Regions from separate parts of the Uniformispora flossi genome, predicted to be linked through region 2. Evidence: riboswitches for the same ligand, from Rfam matches in the RefSeq annotation. Region 2 holds a riboswitch; the other holds the start of a gene.
What was found. A riboswitch is a leader RNA that binds a small molecule or an ion and turns the genes downstream of it on or off. The one in region 2 is predicted to bind cobalamin.
Positions count from the first base shown of each region.

Region 1: linked by a shared signal. The riboswitch ahead of nicT (Nickel transporter NicT) and the one ahead of ACPA54_RS05265 (ribonucleoside-diphosphate reductase subunit alpha) in region 2 are both predicted to bind cobalamin.

Region 1 is NZ_JBMULZ010000007.1:329,351-335,079, forward strand. It holds gene ACPA54_RS18660 (APC family permease) at 1-1,032, opposite strand, end outside; gene nicT (Nickel transporter NicT) at 1,181-2,383, opposite strand; cobalamin riboswitch at 2,495-2,620, opposite strand; gene ACPA54_RS18670 (4'-phosphopantetheinyl transferase family protein) at 2,805-3,494, opposite strand; gene ACPA54_RS18675 (antibiotic biosynthesis monooxygenase family protein) at 3,578-3,940, opposite strand; gene ACPA54_RS18680 (hypothetical protein) at 4,123-4,665, opposite strand; gene ACPA54_RS18685 (helix-turn-helix transcriptional regulator) at 4,721-5,729, opposite strand, start outside.
Region 2 is NZ_JBMULZ010000002.1:215,431-221,159, reverse strand. It holds gene ACPA54_RS05275 (SDR family oxidoreductase) at 1-1,789, opposite strand, end outside; gene ACPA54_RS05270 (M24 family metallopeptidase) at 1,786-2,724, opposite strand; cobalamin riboswitch at 2,974-3,203, shown strand; gene ACPA54_RS05265 (ribonucleoside-diphosphate reductase subunit alpha) at 3,274-5,712, shown strand.

The DNA.
Region 1 (5,729 bases), on a different contig from region 2:
GCCGAACGCGGACCCGAGGTTCTCGTGGGCGAGGTACGCCAGCGCGCGCCCGTTGGCCGGGCCGCCTTCCTTGAAGTCGTCCTTCGGGATGAGCACCGTGGTGATGAAGCTGCTGCAGATGAGGAAGACGCTCATGATGAGCGCCGCGGTGGTGAGCAGCTTCTTGGTGTCCCTGATCCGCGCCGCGGGCCGGTCCGGGTCGTCGTCCGCCGCGCCCTGCACATGCGGCATGACGGCGACGCCGGTCTCGAACCCGGACAGGCCCAGCGCGAGCTTCGGGAAGACCACCAGCGAGACGCCGATCATCAGCCATATGCTGCCGCGCTCGGCGACCAGCGCGTGCCGCCAGTCGCCGACCACGTGCGGGTGGGCGAAGACCTGCCACAGGCCGTCCGCCACGACGACGGCGTTGAGCACGAGGTACACGCCGACCAGCAGCACGGCCAGGTTGATCGCCTCGCCGAAGCCCTTGAGGAAGACCGCCCCGAGCAGCGCGACCATCAGCAGCGTGATGAGGACCTCGTGGCCGCTGAGGGTGGCCGTGAAGTGCGGGTTCTCGGTGACGTGCGCGGTGGCGTCCGCGGCGGACAGCGTGATGGTGATGAGGAAGTCGGTCGCCGCGAAGCCCAGCAGCGTCAGGACGAACAGCTTGCCCTTCCAGAACGACAGCAGCCGCTCCAGCATCGCGATCGAGCCCTCGCCGTGCGGGCTCTCCTCGGCGACGCGCCGGTAGACCGGCAGCGCGCCGAAGAGCGTCAGCGCCACGAGCACGACGGTCGCGAGCGGCGAGAGCAGCCCGGCCGCCAGCGCGGCGATACCGGGCTGGTAGCCGAGCGTGGAGAAGTAGTCGAGACCCGTCAGGCACATCACGCGCCACCAGGGCCGGCCCTGCTGGGGGGCACCCGACGTTTCCGCCGCCGCCCGTGTCCCCCCGGTCTCCCCGGTCCCCGCGGGAGCGTGTTTGCCGATGTCGGCCTGGTCCTCGAGGAGCCACGCGCGCAGGCGTGAGCGGGGTATGGCGGGCGCGGACATGGCGGTGGCGGTTCTCCTGTCGAGCGTGCGGGTCCGGAGGGTCCGGGAGCCCACGCCGCCGACCGGCGGCTGCGCGACGTCGAACGTACACACGGCGGAGCGTCAGGAACCCCCGTCCGGGCGTCAAGATCGCGTCAGGATTCGGGCCCTAACATTGCTTGACCGTCCCTTGGTCCCCGCTTGAATCGACTGCGTCGATCGGGTCGACGGCGTCCATCGGGTCGACCGCGCCCCCGTCCGCCGCGGGTGCGGTGCGGAGCCCCTGCGTCCACTTCTCCTCGATCCGGCCGAAGCGCCACACCGCGACCGCGACCGCCCAGATGGCGAAGAAGAGCCCCACGATCGCGTAGCCGACGAGGTTGAGGTCCACCCCGCTCACCCGGTCCCAGAACGAGCCGTGCAGGTCGAAGCGGTCGGCGAGCAGGGCGAGGATCTCGACGCTGCCGATGATCAGCGCGACGGCGACGGACAGCGCCGTGATGGTGAGGTTGTAGTAGACCTTCCGCACCGGCTTGGAGAACGCCCAGCCGTAGGCGAAATTCATGAACGTGCCGTCGATCGTGTCCAACAGCGTCATCCCGGCGGCGAACAGCACCGGCAGGCACAGGATCGCGTACCACGGCAGCCCCGAGGCGGAGCCGGAGCCGGCCAGCACCAGCAGCGACACTTCGGTGGCGGTCTCGAAGCCGAGGCCGAAGAGCAGGCCGACCGGGAACATCTGCCACGGCTTGGTGATCGACTTCATGACCCCGCCGAGCAGCCGGTTCATGAAGCCCCGGTTGTTCAACTGGTCTTCGAGCGCGGCTTCGTCGTAGCTGCCGCCGCGCATGGTCCGGAAGACCTTCCAAATACCCACCAGGATCACGATGTTGACGATCGCGATGACGTACAGGAAGGTGCCGGATATTCCCGTGCCGACGACCCCGGTGACGTCGTGCAGGGTGGAGTCGTCCGCAAGCGGTCCGACGAACACCTTGATGCCGAGCGACAGCAGCAGCGCCAGGCCGAACACCACGGACGAGTGCCCCAGCGAGAACCAGAACCCCACCGACAGCGGGCGCTTGCCGTCGTGCATCAGCTTGCGGGTGGTGTTGTCGATCGCCGCGATGTGGTCGGCGTCGAACGCGTGCCGCATGCCCAACGTGTACGCGGTGACGCCGATGCCGATGCCGAACGTCTTGGTGCCGACGCTGTAATGCTCGGGCGCGACCAGGACGACGAGCACGAACCAGCCGACGACGTGCAGCCCGACGACGACGCCCGCCATCGCGGCCAACCGCAGCCACTCGGCCCGCTCCAGCGACCCGCCCGCGCTACGCCATCCTCCGGTGGCGGGTGTTGCGCTGCTCATCGGGAAACCCCCGTCGTACGGGGGACGTTCGGGCGCAGCACAACAGACACGGCGAATCACCGGCCTCTCTCGGGGAAATCCGCCCCGGGTTGTCGAGGGAGGCGACGACGTGAGTCTCCTGGCTCTCGGATCAACGCTCGTCCCGGCCTTCCAACCCCTGGGTGGGGCCGTGGCCGTCGCGGGATTCGCTCCCCGATCACAGTGGCGGGACCGCACCGGATTCGCACCGGTTTCCTCGGGCCGCCGTCGCCTTGCGCCCGTAGCATCGCACGCCGCGGTGCCCGGGCGATGCGGGGGGAGCGGCGGGGCGGCGCACGCTGCATGCGCGCGTGGCCTCGTCGGCGGGACCATCCCCGGTCACCGGTCGACGAGGCCACGCGGGTTCTACAAGGTTGTCATTGGTGCTGTGCCGTGGGGAACGTCAGCCGGCGGGCACGGCGATCGCGGTGACGACGATGCCGCCGGCGACCTTCCACCGCCCCGTGAAGCCGTCCAGGCCCGCGGGGCGGTCGTCGGGCAGCAGACGGGCGTGGAAGGTGCCGGCGGCGGGGTCGAACCGCACCTCGGCGTCCTCGAAGCCGAGCCAGCGGCGGGTGAGCGGGAACCAGGCCTTGTAGACGGCTTCCTTGGCGCTGAAGAGCAGGCGGTCCCACGGGACTTCCGGCATGTCCGCGGCCGGCCCGGCGAGCGCGGTGCGCTCGCCGGGGGAGGAGACCGAACAGAGGACGCCGCCGGGCAGCGGCGCCGCTTCCTCGGCGTCGATGCCGAGGGTCCGGATCCGGGTGGCCGGCGCGACCGCCGCGGCCCGGTACCCCGCACAGTGCGTCATGCTGCCGACCAGCCCGTCCGGCCAGGCCGGGGCCCCGCGCTCGCCGGGCAGCAGCGGTGCCGCGGGCACGCCCAGTAGGGCGAGCGCCTCCCGGGCGCACCGGCGTACCGTCGTGAACTCCCGCCTCCGCTTGTCGACGGCGCGGGCGATCGCCGCCTCCTCCTCGGGGAACAGCACCGTCCCGGGCGGGTCGTCGAAGCACGCGACGGCCACCACGTCCGGCGGCAGCACGGCGGCCAGCAGGTCACCGGCGGCATGCACCGGGGCGGCTTCCGACGTCATGTTTCCCCCTGGCTCGGTCCGGCTCGACGCAGTTCTGCTTCATGTGGTTCTGCTTCCGGCGGCAGCGCCGCCGTCAGAGAAGACTAGGCTGCCGGACCCTCCGGCCCCGGCCCGACCTCCCGGACGACCGTGTACGTCGGCACGCCGCTCATCCGCGGCTCCGCCTTCCCCGTCAGCCCTTCCAAGGCCTTGCCGATGGCCGCCATGCGGCCGTCGGTATCGGACGTCTCCACGAAGTGGCGGTAGTCCGCTTCGCTCTCCCAATGCACGATGTTGTAGACGCGGGTGCCGTCGGTACTGACGTGGAAACGCGCCGAGCGGTAGCCGGGGTAGAAGCGCACCCAGCGCTCCTGGATCTCCGCGAACGCGGCGACCAGTTCGCGCTGGGTCGCGGGGCCGTCGACGGTGTAGTCGATGATCGAGTAGAAGCCGGAATCGGTGGTCATCGGGACACTCCTCGGCAGGGCATCAAGGGCGATGCGGTGGGGTTGGTCGGCCATCCTGCAACGTGAAGTCAGGTTGAAGTCAACGGATCCGACCTGCGCGCGGTCCGGTTGCCGTGCCCGTGCCCCTGCACCTGCCCTTGCCCCTGCCCCTGCCCCTGCCCTGCTGGGTCTGCCCCCCGGTGTCAGGCCGCGTCGCGGGACAGCCAGATCTCCCGGTTGGCGTCCTCGCTCGTGACCTGCCACCCCAACGGGCGGGCGAGGGCGGCGACGTCGTCGGCGGTGAGCGTGCGCCGGTCGCAGGCCATCAGCGAGATCTTCGGCTGCGGCAGCGGCTCGTCCCCCGGCGCGGCCTTCGCCCGCTTCTTGGCGTCGGCGGCGGTGGCCTTGGCGGTGGTCACCCGCAGCTTCTCGGCGGCCCATTCCCGCCACTCGGCCTCGGTCCCGCGCAGTTCCAGCCGCAGCCGGCGGCGGCCGATCCACACGTTGGAGGACGACGTCCGGCTGACCCCGCGGCCGCTCGAACCCGACCCGGGCGAACCGATGTTCCCGAGCGCCGCGACGACCACCCACGCGAGGATCAGCACACACCCGACGACGATGCCCAGCACGATCAACGGCTGGCCGTAGAACTGCGCCCGCACCCCGGCGGGGGAGCGGCGCGGCGCGGGGCCGCGGGCCGGGGCGTCGGCCGGTTCCCCCGGCGGGATCGGCTGCGTGGTCGACATGCGGCCATGCTGGCAGCGGGCCCGCTCTGCGGAAGGGCGTTGGGTCAGCGATTGGTCAAGCCGGGTTCTGGGGTGTGCCGGGTCGCGGCACCGGGTTCTGAGGTACGCCGCTCCCGTAGCGGGCCGCGAGGGCGGTGGCGCGGTCGCGCAGGGATTCCCGCAGCCATTCCGGGGACAACGCTTCGGCGCCGGTAGCGAGTTGCCAGAGAGCCCATTCGGCGTGGCGGGCGTCTTGGAAGGTGGCGTGCAGGCGCAGCAGGCCGTCGTCGTCTGTCTCCGCGCCGTCGACGGTCAGCGCGGTTTTCGCCAGTTCGTCCCGGCGGGCCGGGTCGAGCCGGAGCAGCACGGTGACTTGGTCGCCGCCGGTACGGAACCGCGTGCTGCGGTCCCGCCACGCACGGTCGAGGTCGACCCGGTCCGGCCGCTGTGCCGGTTCGTCGAGTTCCTCGGCGGCGGCGATCCGGGACAGCCGGTAGGTGCGGTCGGCACCCGACCGCGCGGCCAGGAGGTAGCCCTGGCCGCGGACGGTGACCAGGCCGACGGGGTCGACGGTGCGCCAGGCTGGGGCCCGGTCGCCGTCCGCCGCCGCGTAGCGGATGCGCAGCTTGTGCCCGGCGAGGACCGCGCGCCGGACTTCGGCCACGACCGCGTCCGGCAGTTCCTCGTCGACCGTGCTGCGGGCCAGCAGATCGGTCTCCGGGTCGACGAGCAGCCGCCGCGCCGCGCCGGCCGCGGTGGCTTGCTGGTCCTCCGGGAGCGCGTCGACGACTTTGCGCATGGCCGAGGCCAGTGGCGTGCCGAGGCCGAACGCCTGGGCACCGCGGCGTGATCCGGCGACGAGCAGGGCGAGCGCCTCGTCGTGGTTCAGGCCGGTGAGCTCCGTGCGGAAGCCGGGCAGCAGCGTGAAGCCGCCGTTCCGGCCGCGCTCGGCGTACACGGGGACGCCGGACGCCGAGAGCGCCTCGATGTCCCGCAGCACCGTCCGCGTGGACACCTCCAGCTCGCGGGCCAATGCGGTCGCGGACAGCCGGCCGTGCTGCCGCAGCAGCAGGACCATCGAGACC
Region 2 (5,729 bases):
CCAGCGCCCGCAGCACGCGCGGCGTGAACCGGGACGCGGCACGCGCCGCATGCGCTTCCGGCGTTACCGGCTGCACCGCGGTGTTCTCCGCGACCGCGCGCAGGATCGCGTCGGCGACCTTCTCCGGCGGATAGCCGCGCCGCTGGTACGCCTTCGTGGTCTTCTCCCGCAGCGAGCGCTCCTGCTCCGCGCTCGTCCCCGCGAACCGGGTCGCCCCGGTGATCCCGGTCGCCACGAACCCCGGGCAGATCGCCGTCACACCGATGCCGTAAGCCGCGAACTCGGCGCGCAGGCACTCGCTCAGCATCAGCACCGCGGCCTTCGACGTCGAGTACGCCGGAAGCGACTTCGACGGCTGGAAGGCCGCCGCGGACGCGGTGTTCACGATGTGCCCGCCCTGCCCGCGCTCGGCCATCATCGCGCCGAACAGCCGGCACCCGTGGATCACGCCCCACAGGTTCACATCGAGCGTGCGCTTCCATTCCTCGGGCGTGGTGTCCAGGAACGACCCCGCAATGCCGATACCGGCGTTGTTCACCACCAGGTCCGGCACCCCGTGCACGGCCCGCACCTTCTCCGCCAACTGCGCCATCGCGTCGGCGTCGGACACGTCGACCGCCTCCGGGTGCGCCCCGGCGGCGCCGAGCACCTCGCACAGGTCCGCGGTGCGTCCGGCGGTGGCGGCGTCGCGGTCCACCAGCACCAGCCGCGCGCCGGCTTCGGCAAGCGACAGCGCGGTCGCCCGGCCGATGCCGCTGCCCGCGCCCGTCACGACGGCGAGCTGGCCGGCGAACCGGCTGCGGTACGCGGCGGCGCGGCGCGCCCGGCGGCCCTTGGCGACCGCGACCGTCGCGGGCAGCGGCGCCGCGCCGCGGCCGGCCGGGTCGCCGTCGACGCGGTCGACGAACTCGGCGATCCACCGGGCGAGCAGGTCGGGGCGGGTGCGCGGGACCCAGTGCCCGCCGGAGACCTGGCGGCGCGTCAGGTTGGGGGCGAAGCGGTCGAGTTCGTCGTAGAGGCGCTTGGCGAGGAACTTGTCGCGGTCCGGCACCACGAGCTGCACCGGGATGTCCGTCGTGGCGTCGCGGCGCGGGGCGGCCATGCGGTGGCGCACGTTCGCGCGGTACAGCTTGGCGCCGAATGCGGCGTCCTCGGGCAGCGACGGTTCGGGCGCGCCGAGGGTCTTCTCGTTGCGGCGCATCATCGCGGGCCAGTGCTTGCCGAGGATGCCGCGCCAGGCGAGTTCGGGGGCGACGGGGACGTGCAGGGCGTACACGTACCAGGAGCGGAACATCTGCTCGAGGTTGCGCGACAGTCGCTTCGGTGTCGGCTTGGCCAGGCCCTCGCGGGTGACCAGGGCCAGGTGGTCGAGGCTCGGCCCGGAGATCGTGGTGAACGACGCGATGCGTCCGGCGATGCGCGGCGTGGTCACGAACTCCCAGGCCTGCACGGAGCCCCAGTCGTGTCCGACGAGGTGGACGGTGCCTTCGGGGGCGACCGCGTCCAGGACGTCTTCGAAGTCGTCGGCAAGCCGCTGGAGGACGTAGGCGGAGGTGGCGTCGGGACGGCTGGATTCGCCCGCGCCGCGCACGTCGTACGCGACGATGCGGAACCGGTCGGCGAGGCGGGCGGCGACGTCGCCCCAGATCTCCTTGGTGTCCGGGTAGCCGTGCACCAGGACGACGGTGGGGCCGTCGGCGCGGCCGGCCTCCACGGCGGCCAGGCGGACCCCGTCGGGGGTTTCGACGTCGAAGCGGCGGGCTCCGGGCAGGTCGTGCAGCGTGCTCACGCGGCGGCCTCCTCGGTGACGGCGGACAGGTCGGCGGCGGTGTCGGCGGGAGCCGGGAATCCGGCCCCGGTGCCGGTGAGTTCGGCGCCGTACAGGCCGCGGTCGGCCCAGCGGTGCACGTGCGGGAGGTCGTCGTCGAGCCAGTACGCGTCGCCGTCCTCGGTCACCACCAGCAGTTCCTCGAACTTGGCGCCGACGCCGCGGAATCCGAGGTGTGGTTCGACCGCCCAGAGGCCGGGTGTCGCCGGATGGCCGGAGCTTTTGCGCGGGTTCCACAGCGGCGACCAGCCTTCGCGGTGGCCGCGGATGCCGTCCTTGAGCAGGCCGCGCAAGGCGTTCTGCCCGAAGCCGAAGGCGTGCGGGCGCAGCCGGGCGTCGGCGACCTTGCCGACGCGGTGCGCGATGACGCCGAACGGGTAGGCGCGGTGCCGGTTCTCGTAGCCCTGGCGGGCCATCAGGGCGTCGACATCGAGGTAGATCTGGCGCAGGGTGCGGCCGGCGCGGACGGCCTCGACGATGAAGGCGCGGTGGGTGGCCAGGTCGTCGAGGAGCCGGTCGACGACCGGGTTGGGGCCGAGGGAACTGGCGTACCCGATGTCGGCGGTGTAGCCGTTGTGGACGGGTGCGGCGTCGAGGATGAACGGCATGCCTTCGGTGAGCCGCAGATTCGTGGGGAAGAACTGCAGCGGCACCTTGAAGCCGGTGAACGCGGTGCGGTCGCCGAACCAGGCGAACGGCAGGTGCAGCCAGTCGCGGACGCCGCGGTCGGCGAGCCACCGGCGCATCATCGCCGCGGCCTCGCGCTCGGTGGTGCCCGGGCGCAGTTCGGCCGCGACCGCTTCGGCGCAGTCGTACGCGAGGCGCTGGACGGCGCGGTAGCCGTCGATGTCGGCGCCGGTCGTGCCGGCCGGCGCATCCGTGAGCGGGGTCGCCATGCGGGACCGCCTTCCCGGGGGTCGGGCTGTGAGGGACGAAAGTGAGGCGCGGAAAGGGAAGAGCATCGGGTGTTACCCCGGGTAACATACCCGGGAGTAGTCCCGGGCGGAAGACCCTTCCCGGGAGGCCGACCTTCGCGACACGCCGGACACAACCACTAGGGGTCGCGCGCGCCCTCACCCACTACATATATGCTCCTGCTCGCAGCTGGTTCGCCCGCTCCAAGCAGTCGGAGCGGGCGGCGAAAAGGAACTGATGCCCCGTCAGGTGGCATTTGCGCCTTGGGAAGAGGGAACCCGGTGCGAAACCGGGACTGCCCCCGCAGCGGTGAGCGGGAACGACCGCCGTCACCAAGCACTCCGGGCCCGCGCCCGGGGGAAGCGACGGCCACTAGGACCTCCGTACCCCGGCACACCTCCGTGTGCCGCAGTCCGGCATGCCCGCAAGTCCGAAGACCTGCCAGCCGCCCGTACGCGCCGCACTGTCCGCGAGCGCGCACGGTGGTCACCGCACGTTCAAGCTCGCGAGGAGAGAGCCCCGTGACCGTCATGGACAGCGCGATTCCGCGCGCCCAGACTCGCCCGGCCGAAACCGGCACGCCGCACAACCCCGGTCCGCAGACCGACACCGCACCCGACGCCGCACCCGACGCCGCGCCCAACGCCGACGCGCTGCACGCCGCCGTCCGCGCCCTCGCGGCCGACCTGCCCGACACCGACCCCGCCCGGGTCGCCGACCGGGCCCTCGCCGGCCTCCACGCGGGCGGCACCGCCGCCGACCTCGACGCCCTCGCGGTCCGCACCGCCGCCGAACTCATCGCCGAGGAACCCGAGTACTCGCGTCTCGCCGCGCGCCTCCTGGCCCGCACCATCGCGGCCGAAACCGCCGCGCACGGCATCACCGCCTTCAGCGAAGGCATCGTCCTCGGCCACCGCGAAGGCCTCATCGGCGACACCACCGCCGACTTCGTCGCCGCGAACGCCGCCGCCCTCGACGCCGCCGTCGACGCTGCCCACGCCGAGGGCGCCGACCGCCGCTTCGAGTACTTCGGCCTGCGCACCGTCTACGACCGCTACCTGCTGCGCCACCCCGCGCAGCGCACGGTCGTGGAGACCCCGCAGCACTTCCTCCTGCGCGTCGCCTGCGGCCTCTCGCGCACCGCCGACGAAGCGATCGCGTTCTACCGCCTCATGTCGTCGCTGGCCTACCTGCCCAGCTCGCCGACGCTGTTCAACTCCGGCACCCGGCACACCCAGATGTCGTCCTGCTACCTGCTCGACTCCCCGCAGGACAACCTCGAATCCATCTACGACATGTATGGCCGCATCGCCCGCCTGTCGAAATTCGCCGGCGGCATCGGCGTCGCCTGGACCCGCGTCCGCTCCCGCGGCGCGCTCATCCGCGGCACCAACGGCCACTCCAACGGCATCGTCCCGTGGCTCAACACCCTCGATGCGTCCGTCCAGGCGGTCAACCAGGGCGGCCGTCGCAAGGGCGCCGCGTGCGTCTACCTCGAACCGTGGCACCCCGACGTCCTGGAGTTCCTCGAACTCCGGGACAACACCGGCGAGGAAGCCCGCCGCACCCACAACCTCAACCTGGCCAACTGGATCCCCGATCTGTTCATGCGCCGCGTCGAGGAAGACGGCGTCTGGTCGCTCTTCGACCCGGACGAGCTGCCCGAACTCCCCGACCTGTGGGGCCCGGCCTTCGACGCCGTCTACGAACGGGCCGAACGCGACGGCCGCTACGTCCGCCAACTCCCGGCCCGCGAGCTGTACGCCCGCATGATGCGCACCCTCGCGCAGACCGGCAACGGCTGGATGACCTTCAAGGACGCCGCCAACCGCACCTGCAACCAGGCCGCCGAACCCGGCAACGTCGTCCACCTGTCGAATCTCTGCACGGAGATCCTCGAGGTGACCAGCGACGGCGAAACCGCCGTCTGCAACCTCGGCTCCGTCCAGCTCGGCGCGCACGTCGCCGACGGCGGCCTGGACTGGGACAAGCTCCGCGCCACCGTCCGCACCGCGGTCACCTTCCTCGACCGCGTCATCGACATCAACTACTACCCGACCGGGCAGGCCGCCGCGTCCAACCCGCGCTGGCGCCCCGTCGGCCTCGGCGTCATGGGCCTCCAGGACGTCTTCTTCCGCCTCGGCCTGCCCTTCGACTCCGCCGAAGCCCGGGAAATCTCCACGCGCATCGCCGAGGAGATCTACCTGACCGCGCTGGAAACCTCCTGCGACCTCGCCGCCGCGGCAGGCCCCCACCCGGCGTTCGCCGAGACGCACGCCGCCCGCGGCCGCCTCCAGCCCGACCTGTGGGACGGCGCCACCCCGGCGCAGACCGCCCGCTGGGCCGCGCTGCGCACCCGCGTCGCCGCCCACGGCCTGCGCAACTCGCTCCTCGTCGCCGTCGCCCCGACCGCCACGATCGCGTCGATCGCCGGCGCGTACGAGTGCATCGAGCCGCAGGTCTCCAACCTGTTCAAGCGCGAGACCCTGTCCGGCGAGTTCCTCCAGATCAACACGTACCTGGTCCGCGAACTCAAGGCCCGCGGCCTGTGGACCGCCGCGATCCGCGACCGCATCAAGCGCGCCGAAGGCTCCGTCCAGGACATCACCGAACTCCCGGACGACATCCGCGCTCTGTACCGCACCGCGTGGGAACTCCCGCAGCGCGCGCTCATCGACCTGGCCGCGGCCCGCTCGCCCTACATCGACCAGTCCCAGTCGCTCAACCTGTTCATGGCCGACCCGACCATCGGCAAGCTGTCGTCGATGTACCGGTACGCCTGGTCGACCGGGCTCAAGACGACCTACTACTTGCGGTCCCGTCCCGCGACGCGGATCCAGCAGGCGACCGTGCCGGCCGCCGGCGGCGCCGCGGCCCCGACCCCGACCCCGGCCGCCGTGCCGCTCGCCGACGAAGCCGTCATCGCCTGCTCCCTGGAAAACCCCGAAGCCTGCGAGGCCTGCCAGTGACCCCGACCGCGCCCGTT